DNA from 3 places in the Shinella zoogloeoides genome. Region 2 is predicted to be linked to each of the others. Evidence: predicted binding sites of a transcription regulator. Region 2 holds the regulator's gene; each other region holds the start of a gene.
What was found. The regulator PhoB, encoded in region 2, activates phosphate uptake and scavenging genes when phosphate is short. The targets are predictions, from matches to a motif close to TGTCATNNANCTGTCAT.
Positions count from the first base shown of each region.

Region 1: Q9316_RS05105 (RNA degradosome polyphosphate kinase) is a predicted target of PhoB. The motif match lies at 2,601-2,617, and genes of this name have one in related genera.
Region 3: Q9316_RS10125 (UDP-2,3-diacylglucosamine diphosphatase) is a predicted target of PhoB. The motif match lies at 2,308-2,324, and genes of this name have one in related genera.

Region 1 is NZ_CP132311.1:840,673-844,851, reverse strand. It holds gene Q9316_RS05110 (Ppx/GppA family phosphatase) at 1-298, opposite strand, end outside; gene Q9316_RS05105 (RNA degradosome polyphosphate kinase) at 310-2,523, opposite strand; gene hdaA (DnaA regulatory inactivator HdaA) at 2,828-3,523, opposite strand; gene Q9316_RS05090 (AI-2E family transporter) at 3,542-4,179, opposite strand, start outside.
Region 2 is NZ_CP132311.1:103,490-107,668, forward strand. It holds gene pstB (phosphate ABC transporter ATP-binding protein PstB) at 1-460, shown strand, start outside; gene phoU (phosphate signaling complex protein PhoU) at 511-1,230, shown strand; gene phoB (phosphate regulon transcriptional regulator PhoB) at 1,249-1,932, shown strand; gene Q9316_RS01410 (GcrA family cell cycle regulator) at 2,061-2,597, opposite strand; gene Q9316_RS01415 (aspartate aminotransferase family protein) at 3,023-4,179, shown strand, end outside.
Region 3 is NZ_CP132311.1:1,814,992-1,819,170, forward strand. It holds gene dgcA (N-acetyl-D-Glu racemase DgcA) at 1-100, shown strand, start outside; gene Q9316_RS10120 (MFS transporter) at 70-1,284, opposite strand; gene Q9316_RS10125 (UDP-2,3-diacylglucosamine diphosphatase) at 1,384-2,229, opposite strand; gene Q9316_RS10130 (NADP-dependent malic enzyme) at 2,466-4,179, shown strand, end outside.

The sequences.
Region 1 (4,179 bases), 740 kb from region 2:
TCTCCGCCTCGCGCGCGGCGGCGGTCGCCAGCGCGAACATGGTGGAGGCGCGGGCCTGCCTGGAAAGAGCCTTGAAGCGGTGAAGGGCGGCCAGCGCGCGGTCGACGCTCGCCTGGTCCATGCGGCCGGTCCTGGCGAGGCCCTTGCCGAGGCCGCACATGACCTTCTCGTTGAACAGGATGGCCGGCGACCGGCTCATGCCCTCGTAGATGACGAGGCGAATCGAGTTGGAACCGATATCCACGACTGACACCGGGGCAATTCCAGGCAAACGCCCCTGGGCTTCGGACTCAACCATGCATATCCAGTTTACTTCTTCCGGCGGCCTTGCCAGCCCGCGATCGCCTTCGGTGCCGAGGACTTCAGGGCCTCGCCCCGGCCGGAGAGGCTGGGGTTGGTCATGAAGTAGTGCTGAGCGTTGAACGGCTCGGCGCCGGGCTGCACTTCCATGCGCCGGGACGTTCCGTCCGCAAGAATCTCGTAGCTCTGCTGGTTATCGATGAGATTGCCCAACATGATCTGCGAGAGAACCTGCTCATGCACAGTCCGGTTGATCAGAGGCACGAGTGTCTCGACCCGCCGGTCCAGGTTTCGCGGCATCATGTCCGCGGAGCCTATATAGACCAGCGCCTTGTCCGAGGGAAGCCCGTGGCCGTTGCCGAAGCAGAAGATGCGGGAGTGTTCCAGGAAGCGGCCGACGATCGACTTGACGCGGATATTGTCGGACAGGCCCGGCACCTGCGGGCGCAGGCAGCAGATGCCGCGCACCACCAGATCGATCTCCACGCCCGCCTGGCTGGCCCTGTAGAGCGCGTCGATGATGTCGGGGTCGACCAGCGAGTTCATCTTCATCCAGATCGCCGCCGGCGCGCCGTTCTTGGCATGGGCGATCTCCTCGTCGATGTGACGCAGGATGCGCGGGCGCAGCGTATAGGGCGAGAAGGCGAGCTTCATGCCGGCCTCGGGCTCGCCGTAGCCGGTGATGAAATTGAAGATGTTCGCCATGTCGCTGGCAATGGTCGGGTTGCAGGTGAAGAAGGACAGGTCCGTGTAGATCTTCGCCGTGACCGGGTGGTAGTTGCCCGTGCCGAGGTGGCAATAGGTGCGCAGCCTGCCCTCCTCGCGGCGCACCACCATCGACATCTTGGAATGGGTCTTCAATTCGATGAAGCCGAAGACGACCTGCACGCCGGCGCGCTCGAGGTCGCGCGCCCAGCGGATGTTCGCCTCCTCGTCGAAGCGGGCCTTCAGCTCGACCAGCGCCGTCACCGACTTGCCCGCCTCGGCCGCGTCGATCAGCGCGCGCACGATCGGGCTGTCGTTGGAGGTGCGGTAGAGCGTCTGCTTTATCGCCAGGACGTCAGGATCGCGCGCAGCCTGGAGAAGGAACTGGACCACCACGTCGAAGCTTTCGTAGGGGTGGTGGACGACCATGTCCTTTTCGCGGATGGCGGCGAGGCAGTCTCCGGCGTGCTCTCGGACACGTTCGGGAAATCGGGCATTGTAGGGCTCGAACCTCAGGTCGTCGCGCGGCGCCTTGGCGATCTCCGACAGCGTGTTGAGGGCGAGCAGGCCCGGCAGGATGGCGACCCGGTTGTCCGGCACGTTGAGTTCGCCGACGACGAAGCGACGCAGCGATTCGGGCATTTCCGAATCGGTCTCGATGCGGATCACCGAACCGCGGCGGCGGCGCTTCAGCGCCGTCTCGAAGAAGCGCACGAGGTCTTCGGCCTCTTCCTCCACTTCGATATCGCTGTCTCGGATGATGCGGAACGTGCCCGAGCCGCGCACGATATAGCCGGGGAAGAGTTTTCCGATGAAGAGGCCGACGGCATCTTCCAGCGTGATGTAGCGGATCGCGCCCTTGGCGTCTGGCAGGCGGATGAAGCGGTCGAGCGCCACCGGCAGGCGCAGCAGCGCCGTCATCGGCTCCTTGCCCATGGTGCTGTCGAGCTGGAGGCCGATCGAGAAGCCGAGGTTCGGGATGAAGGGGAACGGGTGCGCCGGATCGATGGAAAGCGGCGTCAGCACCGGGAAGATCGACTGGATGAATTCCTGCTGCAGCCAGACCTTGTCCTCGCTGGAGAGCGCCGTCGGGCGGACGATCAGGATGTCCTCCTTGGCGAGATACTGCTGCAGCACGGCGAGCGAGGCCTGCTGCTCCATCTGGAGATTGTCGATCTCCTTCAGGATGTCGTCGAGCTGTTCGGCCGAGGTCTTGCCGTCGGGGCTGCGGATGCCGACGCCCTGGCGCACCTGGCCTTCGAGGCCGGCGACGCGCACCATGAAGAATTCGTCGAGGTTCGCCGCCGAGATCGACAGGAAGCGCACGCGCTCCAGGAGCGGATGGGCGGTGTTCAGCGTCTCTTCGAGGACGCGGCGGTTGAACTGGAGCCAGGAGAATTCGCGGTTGATGAAGCGCTCGGGGCTCGCCATCAGGGCCTCGACATCGATCGTCGCGCCTTCCGGGGCCGCGTCCTCGACGGGCTTTTCCTGCGTAAGGTCCGAAGTCGCTCTATCCATTGAAGGTTCCGCCCAATTCGCCGCCCGATCGGCCGCGCTCGATTTCTGCTTTTCCGCGAAGCGCTTAGCGCAGTTTGACGACAGAACTGTGACAGTCAATCCGGGGCGGTGGAATTAGCGGGGAAAGTAATACCCCCCTCTGCCCTGCCGGGCATCTCCCCCTCAAGGGGGGAGATCGGCAAGCGGCAAGAACCTGTTTCATCAGCAACGCTGGAGATGGGCGAAACATTGCCCCATCCAATCTCCCCCCGTGAGGGGGAGATGCCCGGCAGGGCAGAGGGGGGTGGCCACGTCTGCGTCGCCCTTACGCCTCTAAATCCTCGCCGCCGACCATCTCACCCAGCACTTCCTGCGCCAGCGTGCGCGTGATGCGGCTGCCGCGGGCGAGCGCCAGACGGTCGAGGCGTTCGACCAGCGTCTGCGCCGCCTCCAGCGAGCGCTCCATGCGCGCGACGATATAGGCGACGAGCTTCTCCTCGACGAAGAGCTGGCGGTCGGCGAAGAGTTTCACGATGACCTGCGAGAGCAGTTCGTCGTCCGGCTCGCCGATCTCCACCACGGTCGCGGCCTTGAGGCGCGAGCGCAGGTCCGGCAGCTCGACCGGCCAGGACATCGGCCAGAGCCTCGAGGTGATGAGCAGCGTGTGGCCGTGCTGGCGCACATTGTTGATGATGTGGAAGAGCGTGCGGTCGCAAAAGCCGGCGCGGTCGGCATCCTCGATGAGCACCGGACCGCGCTCGGCCGCCGCCTCCGCGCCCTGCCCGGCCCTCGCCTCGACGCGCGCCGCGCCCGCCTTCTCGCGCCAGATGGCGGCAAGGTGCGATTTTCCCGAGCCGACGGGACCGGCGATGACGACCACCGGCGATGGCCAGTGCGGCCAGGCGTCGATCATCGCGACGGCCGCATTGACGGGCTCGGCAATCAGCAAATCGTCGCGGCCCGTCGCGGGATCGTGCCCGAAGGCCAGCGGCAACTGTTCGGCGGTCTTGCGCGAAGTCATGGGTCTGCTCGGGTACTCTTACTCGTATTCGCCTTCCGGCGTGCTCTCTTCGAGGAGAACGGGCTTGCTCGCCCCATAATAAAGGTCGCTGTCAAGGTAGCGGCTGAGGCCGAAACGGACAAGGACGCCGACGGCGGCGGCGGCCGGCACCGCGATCATCAGCCCGACGAAGCCGAACAGCGCGCCGAAGGCGACCAGCGCGAACATCAGCCAGACCGGATGCAGGCCGACGCGCTTGCCGACGAGCTTCGGCTGCAGGATGTTGCCCTCGGCGAACTGGCCGGCGAAGAAGATGGCGGCGATGAGCGCGATCATCCAGTATTCCGGCCAGAACTGCACGACGGCGACGCCGACCGACAGCACCAGGCCGACCAGCGAGCCGACATAGGGAATGAAGCCGATGACGCCGGCGAAGAGGCCGATCAGCAGGCCGAAATTGAGGCCGGCGAAGGAGAGCGCGATGCCATAGAACAGGCCGAGGATGATGCAGATGGAGCCCTGCCCGCGCACGAAGCCGGCAATGGCGGCATCGATCTCCGTGGCGATCTGGCGCACGTTCGCCACATGGTCGCGCGGCACCCAGCTGTCCACCTTGGCGATCATGCGGTCCCAGTCGAGCAGGAGGTAGAAGGCGACGACGGGCGTCACGACCAGCA
Region 2 (4,179 bases):
GATCTACGAGAATGTCGCCTACGGCCCGCGCATCCACGGCCTTGCCAAGGCGAAGGCCGACATGGACGCCATCGTCGAGCAGAGCCTGCAGAAGGCCGGCCTGTGGAACGAGGTGAAGGATCGCCTGCACGAAGGCGGCACCGGTCTTTCCGGCGGCCAGCAGCAGCGCCTGTGCATCGCCCGCGCCGTCGCCGTCAGCCCCGAGGTCATCCTGATGGACGAGCCGTGCTCGGCGCTCGATCCGATCGCGACCGCCAAGGTCGAGGAACTGATCCACGAGCTGCGCGCCAACTTCACCATCGTCATCGTGACGCACTCGATGCAGCAGGCGGCCCGCGTCTCGCAGCGCACCGCCATGTTCCACCTCGGCAATCTCGTCGAGGAGAACGACACGGACAAGATGTTCACCAACCCGGACGACCAGCGCACGCAGGATTACATCATGGGCCGCTTCGGCTGACGCAACCGTCGCCAAAACCCTGACCATCCGAGCGCATCAAGGATAAAGACATGTCATCGACCCATATCGTTTCGATCTATGACGAAGAACTGAAGTACCTCTCCCGCCGCATCTCCGAAATGGGCGGCACGGCCGAGCAGATGGTTTCGGATTCCGTCCGCGCGCTCGTCACCACCGATGCGGCGCTGGCCCAGAAGGTCATCTCGGAAGACGTCATCCTCGACAATGCCGAGCGCCAGATCAACGACAAGGCCATCGTCACCATCGCCAAGCGCCAGCCGATGGCGGCGGACCTGCGCGAGATCATGGGCGCCATCCGCATCGCCGCCGAGCTGGAGCGCGTCGGCGATCTCGGCAAGAACACCGCCAAGCGCGTCATCGCCGTGCAGAGCTCGGGCATGCCCCGCAAGCTCGCCCGCGGCCTGGAGCATCTTGCCGAACTTGCGCTGATGCAGCTCAAGGAAGTGCTCGACGTCTACGCCACCCGCTCGATCGAGAAGGCCAAGGCCATCCGCGAGCGCGACGACGAGATCGACGCGATCTACACCTCGCTGTTCCGCGAACTCCTCACTTACATGATGGAAGATCCGCGCAACATCACGCCCTGCACGCACCTCCTGTTCTGCGCCAAGAACATCGAGCGTATCGGCGACCATGCGACCAACATCGCGGAGACCATCTACTATATGGCGACCGGCTCGCAGCCGGAAGGCGAGCGCCCGAAGGACGACACCTCGACGTCCGTCGTTGCCGCCGACGTCTCCGAGTAAAGAGAGTAGGTTCGCTTTATGGTGCCGAGAATTGCCGTCGTGGAAGACGAGGAGGCGCTCAGCGTCCTCCTGCGCTACAACCTCGAGGCCGAAGGCTTCGAGGTCGATACGATCCTCTCCGGTGACGAGGCGGAGATGCGCCTGCAGGAGCGCATGCCGGACCTTTTGATCCTCGACTGGATGCTGCCCGGCGTTTCCGGCATCGAACTGTGCCGGCGCCTGCGCCAGCGGCCGGAAACGGAGCGCCTGCCGATCATCATGCTGACGGCGCGCGGCGAGGAGAGCGAGCGCGTGCGCGGCCTTGCCACCGGTGCGGACGACTATGTGGTAAAGCCCTTCTCGACGCCGGAACTCGTCGCCCGCGTCCGTGCCATGCTGCGAAGGGCCAAGCCCGAGGTCGTCTCGACGGTGCTGCGCTGCGGCGATATCGAACTCGACCGCGAGACGCACCGTGTCCACCGCCGCACCCGCGAGGTGCGCCTGGGGCCGACGGAGTTCCGCCTGCTGGAATTCCTGATGACCTCGCCCGGCCGTGTCTTCTCCCGCTCGCAGCTTCTCGACGGTGTCTGGGGCCACGACATCTATGTGGACGAGCGCACCGTCGACGTGCATGTCGGGCGCCTGCGCAAGGCGCTCAACTTCGCCAACATGCAGGACGTCATCCGCACCGTCCGCGGCGCCGGCTATTCGCTGGAAACCTGAGCCGCCGAAATTCCTCCCAAGGACGGGAATGGGCCCTTCGGGGCCCGTTTCGCGTTTTTGGGTCATCTCAACGGCAATAACGAAAACGGGCCCCGAAGGGCCCGCATCTCATTCCACGATCGCTGTTGTTACCGCATCCGCCGCCGCTCGGCGGAGGGCTGGTAGGCGAGGCGCTGGTGGTAGGTGCAGTAGGGCGAGTTGTCCGGGGACTCGTTGCCGCAGAAGTGGAAGTCGTCGTTCAGCGGGTCGCCGATCGGCCACTTGCAGGTGCGCTCGGTCAGTTCGGTCAGCTCCAGGCGGCGCGACATCGGCACGACCACCTTGTTGCCGTTGGCCGGAACCGGAAGCTGCTCGCTCTGCGTCTCGAAGTCGGTGTCCAGCTCTTCCTTGGGAAGGGCGCTGCCGGCAGGCCGGGCGACAGTGCGCGTCACGGCCGGGCGGGCTGCGAAATTCGACGGGCGCGGGGTTGCCGCGGCCGGGCGCTTCGGGCGTGACGCCGTCTGCGTGCCGCCGGCCTTGGCGCGGCCCGGCAGGTTCAGCCGGTGAACCTTGCCGATCACCGCGTTGCGGCTGACGCCGCCAAGCTGTGCAGCGATCTGGCTCGCGCTCAGGCCCTCGGCCCAGAGCTTCTTGAGTTTCTCGACCCGCTCGTCTGTCCAGTTCATGTTCTCGTCTCCGCTCGGCGCTCGCAATGCGGGAATCCCTCATCGCGTCCCGGACGGGTCCGGAACCTGAACGCCTTGACTCTTTTGGTGACTAGTTCCGCCGCATGCAGTCTAGTAATTGGTCTTTAACCTAGAGACAGGGGGACTCTGTGACAAGAGTCGCGGGAATCGGCGCGAATCGATTTCTAAGTTTTCCCCAACTTGCTGGTCTGGTGTGACTCGATAGAGACACCTTCCGCGCGTGCCGCGAATCCTCACCTTGCGGCAGGTTCAGCCATATTTCGGGATGCACTTTTGTTGACATGGAGGGGTGAAATGCCGATAGTGCGGCATGCCGCCGAAAGGCGGCTTTTGATTTTTCTGGTGTCCGGAAAAGTCAAGCACGGGACCCGTTTTTCCGCATCTCTTTTCGGAGGATACGCGCCATGGCCGATGCCGCGCCGCTCTATGAAACCTATATGCGTGCGCCGCTCCGGTTCACGCGCGGGGAGGGCGTCTGGCTGATCGCCGAAGATGGCGAGCGCTATCTCGATTTTGCCGCCGGCGTCGCCGTCAATTCGCTGGGCCATGCCCATCCCCATCTCGTCGCCGCGCTGAAGGACCAGGCCGACAAGGTCTGGCATCTGTCGAACCTCTATGAGGTCCCGGGCCAGGAAAGCCTCGGCCGCCGGCTGACGGAAGCGACCTTCGCGGACAAGGTGTTCTTCACCAATTCGGGCGCCGAGGCGCTGGAATGCGCGATCAAGACGGCGCGTCGCTATCATTTCGCCAAGGGCCATGCCGGCAAGTACCACATCATCACCTTCGACGGCGCCTTCCACGGCCGCACGATCGCCACCATCGCGGCCGGCGGGCAGGAAAAGTATATCGAGGGTTTCGGCCCCAAGGCGCCGGGCTTCCTCAAGGTCCCCTTCGGCGATATCGGCGCCGTCAAGGATGCGATCACCGAGGAAACGGCTGCGATCCTGATCGAGCCGGTGCAGGGCGAGGGCGGCATCCGCCCGGTGCCGAAGGAATTCATGCAGGAGCTGCGCCAGCTCTGCGACGAATACGGCCTGCTGCTCATCCTCGACGAGGTGCAGTCGGGCGTCGGCCGCACGGGCCGCCTCTTCGCCCATGAATGGGCCGGCGTCACGCCCGACATCATGGCCGTCGCCAAGGGCATCGGCGGCGGGTTCCCGCTTGGCGCCTGCCTTGCGACGAACGAGGCCGCCGCCGGCATGGTCGCCGGCACGCACGGCTCCACCTATGGCGGCAACCCGCTTGCCATGGCCGTCGGCAATGCCGTGCTCGACGTCGTCCTAGAAGAGGGTTTCCTCGAGCATGTGCGCGACGTCGCGCTCGTCTTCCGCCAGGGACTTGCCGCGCTGAAGGATCGTTTCCCCGAGGTCATCGAGGATGTGCGCGGCGAGGGCCTGCTGCTTGGCATCAAGGCAAAGGTACCGGTCGCCGACCTGCTGAAGGCAATCCGCGCGGAAAAGCTACTCGGCGTGCCGGCCGGCGACAACGTGCTGCGCATTATGCCGCCGCTGACCGTTACAGCGGAAGAAGCGCGAGAGGGGCTCGCCCGTATCGAGCGGGC
Region 3 (4,179 bases), 1.7 Mb from region 2:
CGATCTCGACGGCCCGCTGCTGCTTGCCCGCGACCGGGAGCCGGGCCTTCACTACGAAGGCTCCAGCGTCTACCCGCCCGAAGCCACGCTCTGGGGCTGAGTGCCGGCGCGCGGCGCGACCAGCCGCCCGGCGACGATACAGACCAGCCCCGTCGCGGCGACGAGCGACATCAGGTGGAAGCCCTGGACACCATACCAGCTATAGGTATAGCCGGAGACGAAGGTGGCGAGTGCCGTGAAGATGCCGGTGTAGAAGAAGTAGAGCCCCTGCGCCGCGGCCTCCTGCTCCTCCGCGACGCGCTCCACGAGGCGGCTCTGCACGCTGATATGGACGATGGCGAAGGTGAAGGCGTGCAGGCATTGCAGCACGAAGTAGCCGGCAAACCCCATCTCCATCGGAAACAGGATCCAACGGCCCACCGCCACCGTGCCGCCGAAGATCATCATGGACCAGAGATTGAAGCGGCGTCGGAGCTGGACGGCGAAGATGAACAGGATGACCTCGGCAAGAACGCCGGCGCTCCAGAGAAGACCGACATCCGTGCCGGTGAAACCCAGCTTCTGCCAGTGGATCGCCGAAAAGGCATAGTACATGGCATGGCTGGCGCTGATGAGGGAAGCGCCGACCAGCATGAACTGCACGTCCCGTTGCCGCAGCGTGCTCGTGCCGGAAACGCTGGCGATCGCGGTGATCGGCGAAGGCCGGCGCGGCTTGCCGATCTTCGGCGCGATGAACGCGCCGAGCACCGTCAGCACGAAGGCCACCGCCATGGCCGGCAGCACCATCGCCCCGCCATAGAACCCGGCCAGCCAGCCGCCGGTCATCGTCGAGAGGATGAAGGCGAGCGATCCCCACAGCCGCATCCTGCCGTAATCGAAATTCCAGCGGCGCACGCCAGACAGCGCGATCGCCTCGGTAATCGGCACATAGGGCGAATAGACCGCCCCTTGCAGCGTATAGAGCAGAAGGACCGGCCAGAAGGAGCCGGTGGCGAACAGCGCCAGCGCCGTCGCGAGCGACAGCGTGCCCGACCAGAGCAGCACGATCGACCGTTCGCCGATCCGGTCGGCGATCAGCCCAGCGACCGGCGCCGAGAAGACGCGCACGAACATCGGAACCGCGAGGACGATACCGATCTGGAAATCGCTCATCGAAAGCGTTTCCAGCCAGACCGGGAAGAACGGCAGCGCGATGCCGTTGACCATCATCGGCGCGCAGAAGACGAGAGCGATGCGCGCGGCGAAAAACGGCGGCGCGCCGGCGGTCACGGAAGGGGCGGTCATGGCGGGGAACCTGCGTTGGAACGCCCTCCGCTCTAGCATGCGGACTTACGTACGCCAATGCGCTATTTCTGCCGGTGCCGCGACGCCGGATGGCAGGGCTCAGGCGGCTTCCGCCCCGGCCGGTGCCCTCGTCTCGATGGCCGGCATCTGGCGCGAGACGGGCAGGACCTCCGCCGGGACCGAGGCGAGCTTCTGCCAGGTGATCAGCTCCATCTCGCCGTCGTGATGCTCGGCGATCGCCGTGCAGCTTTCCACCCAGTCGCCGCTGTTGATATAGCGAATCCCGTCGATCTCGGTGATGACGGCGTGGTGGATATGGCCGCAGATGACGCCGTCGGCATCGTTGCGCCGCGCCTCCTCGGCGACCACGCGCTGAAATTCGCCGATGAAGTTGACGGCCGACTTCACCTGCTGCTTGGCCCAGGCGGAGAACGACCAGTACGGCAGGCCGAGCTTGCGGCGGATGGCGGCGAAGACCACGTTGATGGCGATGGCCGCGTCATAGGCCCAGTCGCCGAGATAGGCGACGACGCGGGCGTGGCGCACGACGACGTCGAATTCGTCGCCGTGCAGCACGAGATAGCGCTTGCCGTCCGCCGCCTCGTGGATGATGCGCTCGGCCACCTCGACGCCGCCGAAATGGGTGCCGGGGAAATCGCGCAGGAACTCGTCGTGGTTGCCGGGAATGTAGATGATGCGCGTGCCCTTGCGCGCCTTGCGCAAGAGCTTCTGCGTCACGTCGTTGAAGGCCTGCGGCCAGTACCAGTTGCGCTTGAGCCGCCAGCCGTCGACGATGTCGCCGACGAGCACGATCGTCTCGGCTTCATGATGCCGCAGGAAGTCGATGAGGAAATCCGCCTTGGCCGCCTTCGATCCCAGATGCACATCCGAGATGAACAGCGTGCGAAAGTAACGGACATCGGGGTCGGCGGGGGTTACGGTCATGCGTTTGTCTCCGGGTGGCCGGCCGCCGCACTCCGCACCGGAACGGGCGACTTTGGTTCCGTTGAAAACCAGAGTCCTGTTTCAAACTGATGACACACCTATGCATTTTTGATCCGCAAATAGGCATTGCACAGGTCGCTGATTGAGGCTTTATGGGAGGTTCCGAAAAACTTCACGTCGCGGCGGTTTCGTACAACGAAGGGCCGAAACGAAAACAGCACATGACAGGGAGCACCATGAGCACGGGTGATAAATCGAGGACGCAGGACGGCCCCGCAAGCGGAGACATCGACCAGCAGGCCCTCTTCTTCCACCGCCACCCCCGCCCCGGCAAGCTCGAGATCAACCCCACCAAGCCGCTCGGCAACCAGCGCGACCTGGCGCTCGCCTATTCGCCCGGCGTCGCCGCCCCCTGTCTGGCCATCCGCGACGACCCGGCGACCGCCGCCGACTATACGGCGCGCGCCAACCTCGTCGCGGTCGTCTCCAACGGCACGGCCGTGCTCGGCCTCGGCAATATCGGGCCGCTCGCCTCCAAGCCCGTCATGGAAGGCAAGGCCGTCCTCTTCAAGAAATTCGCCGGCATTGACGTTTTCGACATCGAAATCGACGCCCCGACGGTCGGCCAGATGGTCGATGTCGTCTCCGCGCTGGAGCCGACCTTCGGCGGCATCAACCTGGAAGACATCAAGGCCCCCGAATGCTTCGAGGTGGAGCGCCAGCTGCGTGAGAAGATGGATATCCCCGTCTTCCACGACGACCAGCACGGCACGGCAATCATCGTCGCGGCTGCGGTGCTGAACGGGCTGGAGCTTGCCGGCAAGGCGCTGGGTGAGGCGAAGATCGTCGCCTCGGGCGCCGGCGCCGCCGCCCTCGCCTGCCTCAACCAGCTCGTCTCGCTCGGCGCCAGGGTCGAGAACATCTGGGTGCACGACATCGAAGGCCTCGTCTACAAGGGCCGCGAGGCGCTGATGGACCAGTGGAAGGCCGTCTACGCGCAGGAGACGGACAAGCGCCAGCTTTCCGAGACGATCGACGGCGCGGACGTCTTCCTCGGCCTTTCGGCCGCCGGCGTGCTGAAGCCGGAGCTTCTCGCCCGCATGGCGGAAAAGCCGCTGATCATGGCGCTCGCCAACCCGACGCCGGAAATCATGCCCGAGGAGGCGCGCGCCGCCCGCCCGGACGCGATGATCTGCACCGGCCGCTCGGATTTCCCCAACCAGGTCAACAACGTCCTCTGCTTCCCCTACATCTTCCGCGGCGCACTCGATTGCGGCGCGCGCACGATCAATGAGGAGATGAAGATGGCGGCGGTGCGCGCCATCGCTTCGCTCGCCCGCGAGGAGGTCTCGGACGTCGCGGCGCGCGCCTATTCCGGCGATACGCCGAGCTTCGGCCCGAACTACCTGATCCCCTCGCCCTTCGACCAGCGCCTCATCCTGCGCATCGCGCCGGCCGTGGCGCGCGCGGCGGCGGAAACCGGCGTCGCCTCGCGGCCGATCACCGATTTCGACGCCTATCTCGACCAGCTCAACCGCTTCGTCTGGCGCTCCGGTTTCATCATGAAGCCGATCTTCGCGGCCGCAAAGAAGGCGGAGAGGAAGCGCGTGATCTTCGCCGAGGGCGAGGACGAACGCGTGCTGCGCGCCGCCCAGGTGCTGCTGGAGGAGGACATCGCCAAGCCGATCCTTATCGGCCGCCCGCAGATCATCGAGGCGCGCCTCAAGCGCTACGGCCTGCGCGTGCGCCCGGATGTCGATTTCGAGGTTGTGAACCCCGACGACGATCCGCGCTACCGTGACTATGTCGACGACTATTTCCGCATCGTCGGCCGCAAGGGCGTGATCCTCGAAGCCGCGCGCACCATCGTTCGCACCAACCAGACGGTCATCGGCGCGCTTGCCGTCAAGCGCGGCGAGGCCGACGCGCTGATCTGCGGCGTGGAAGGCC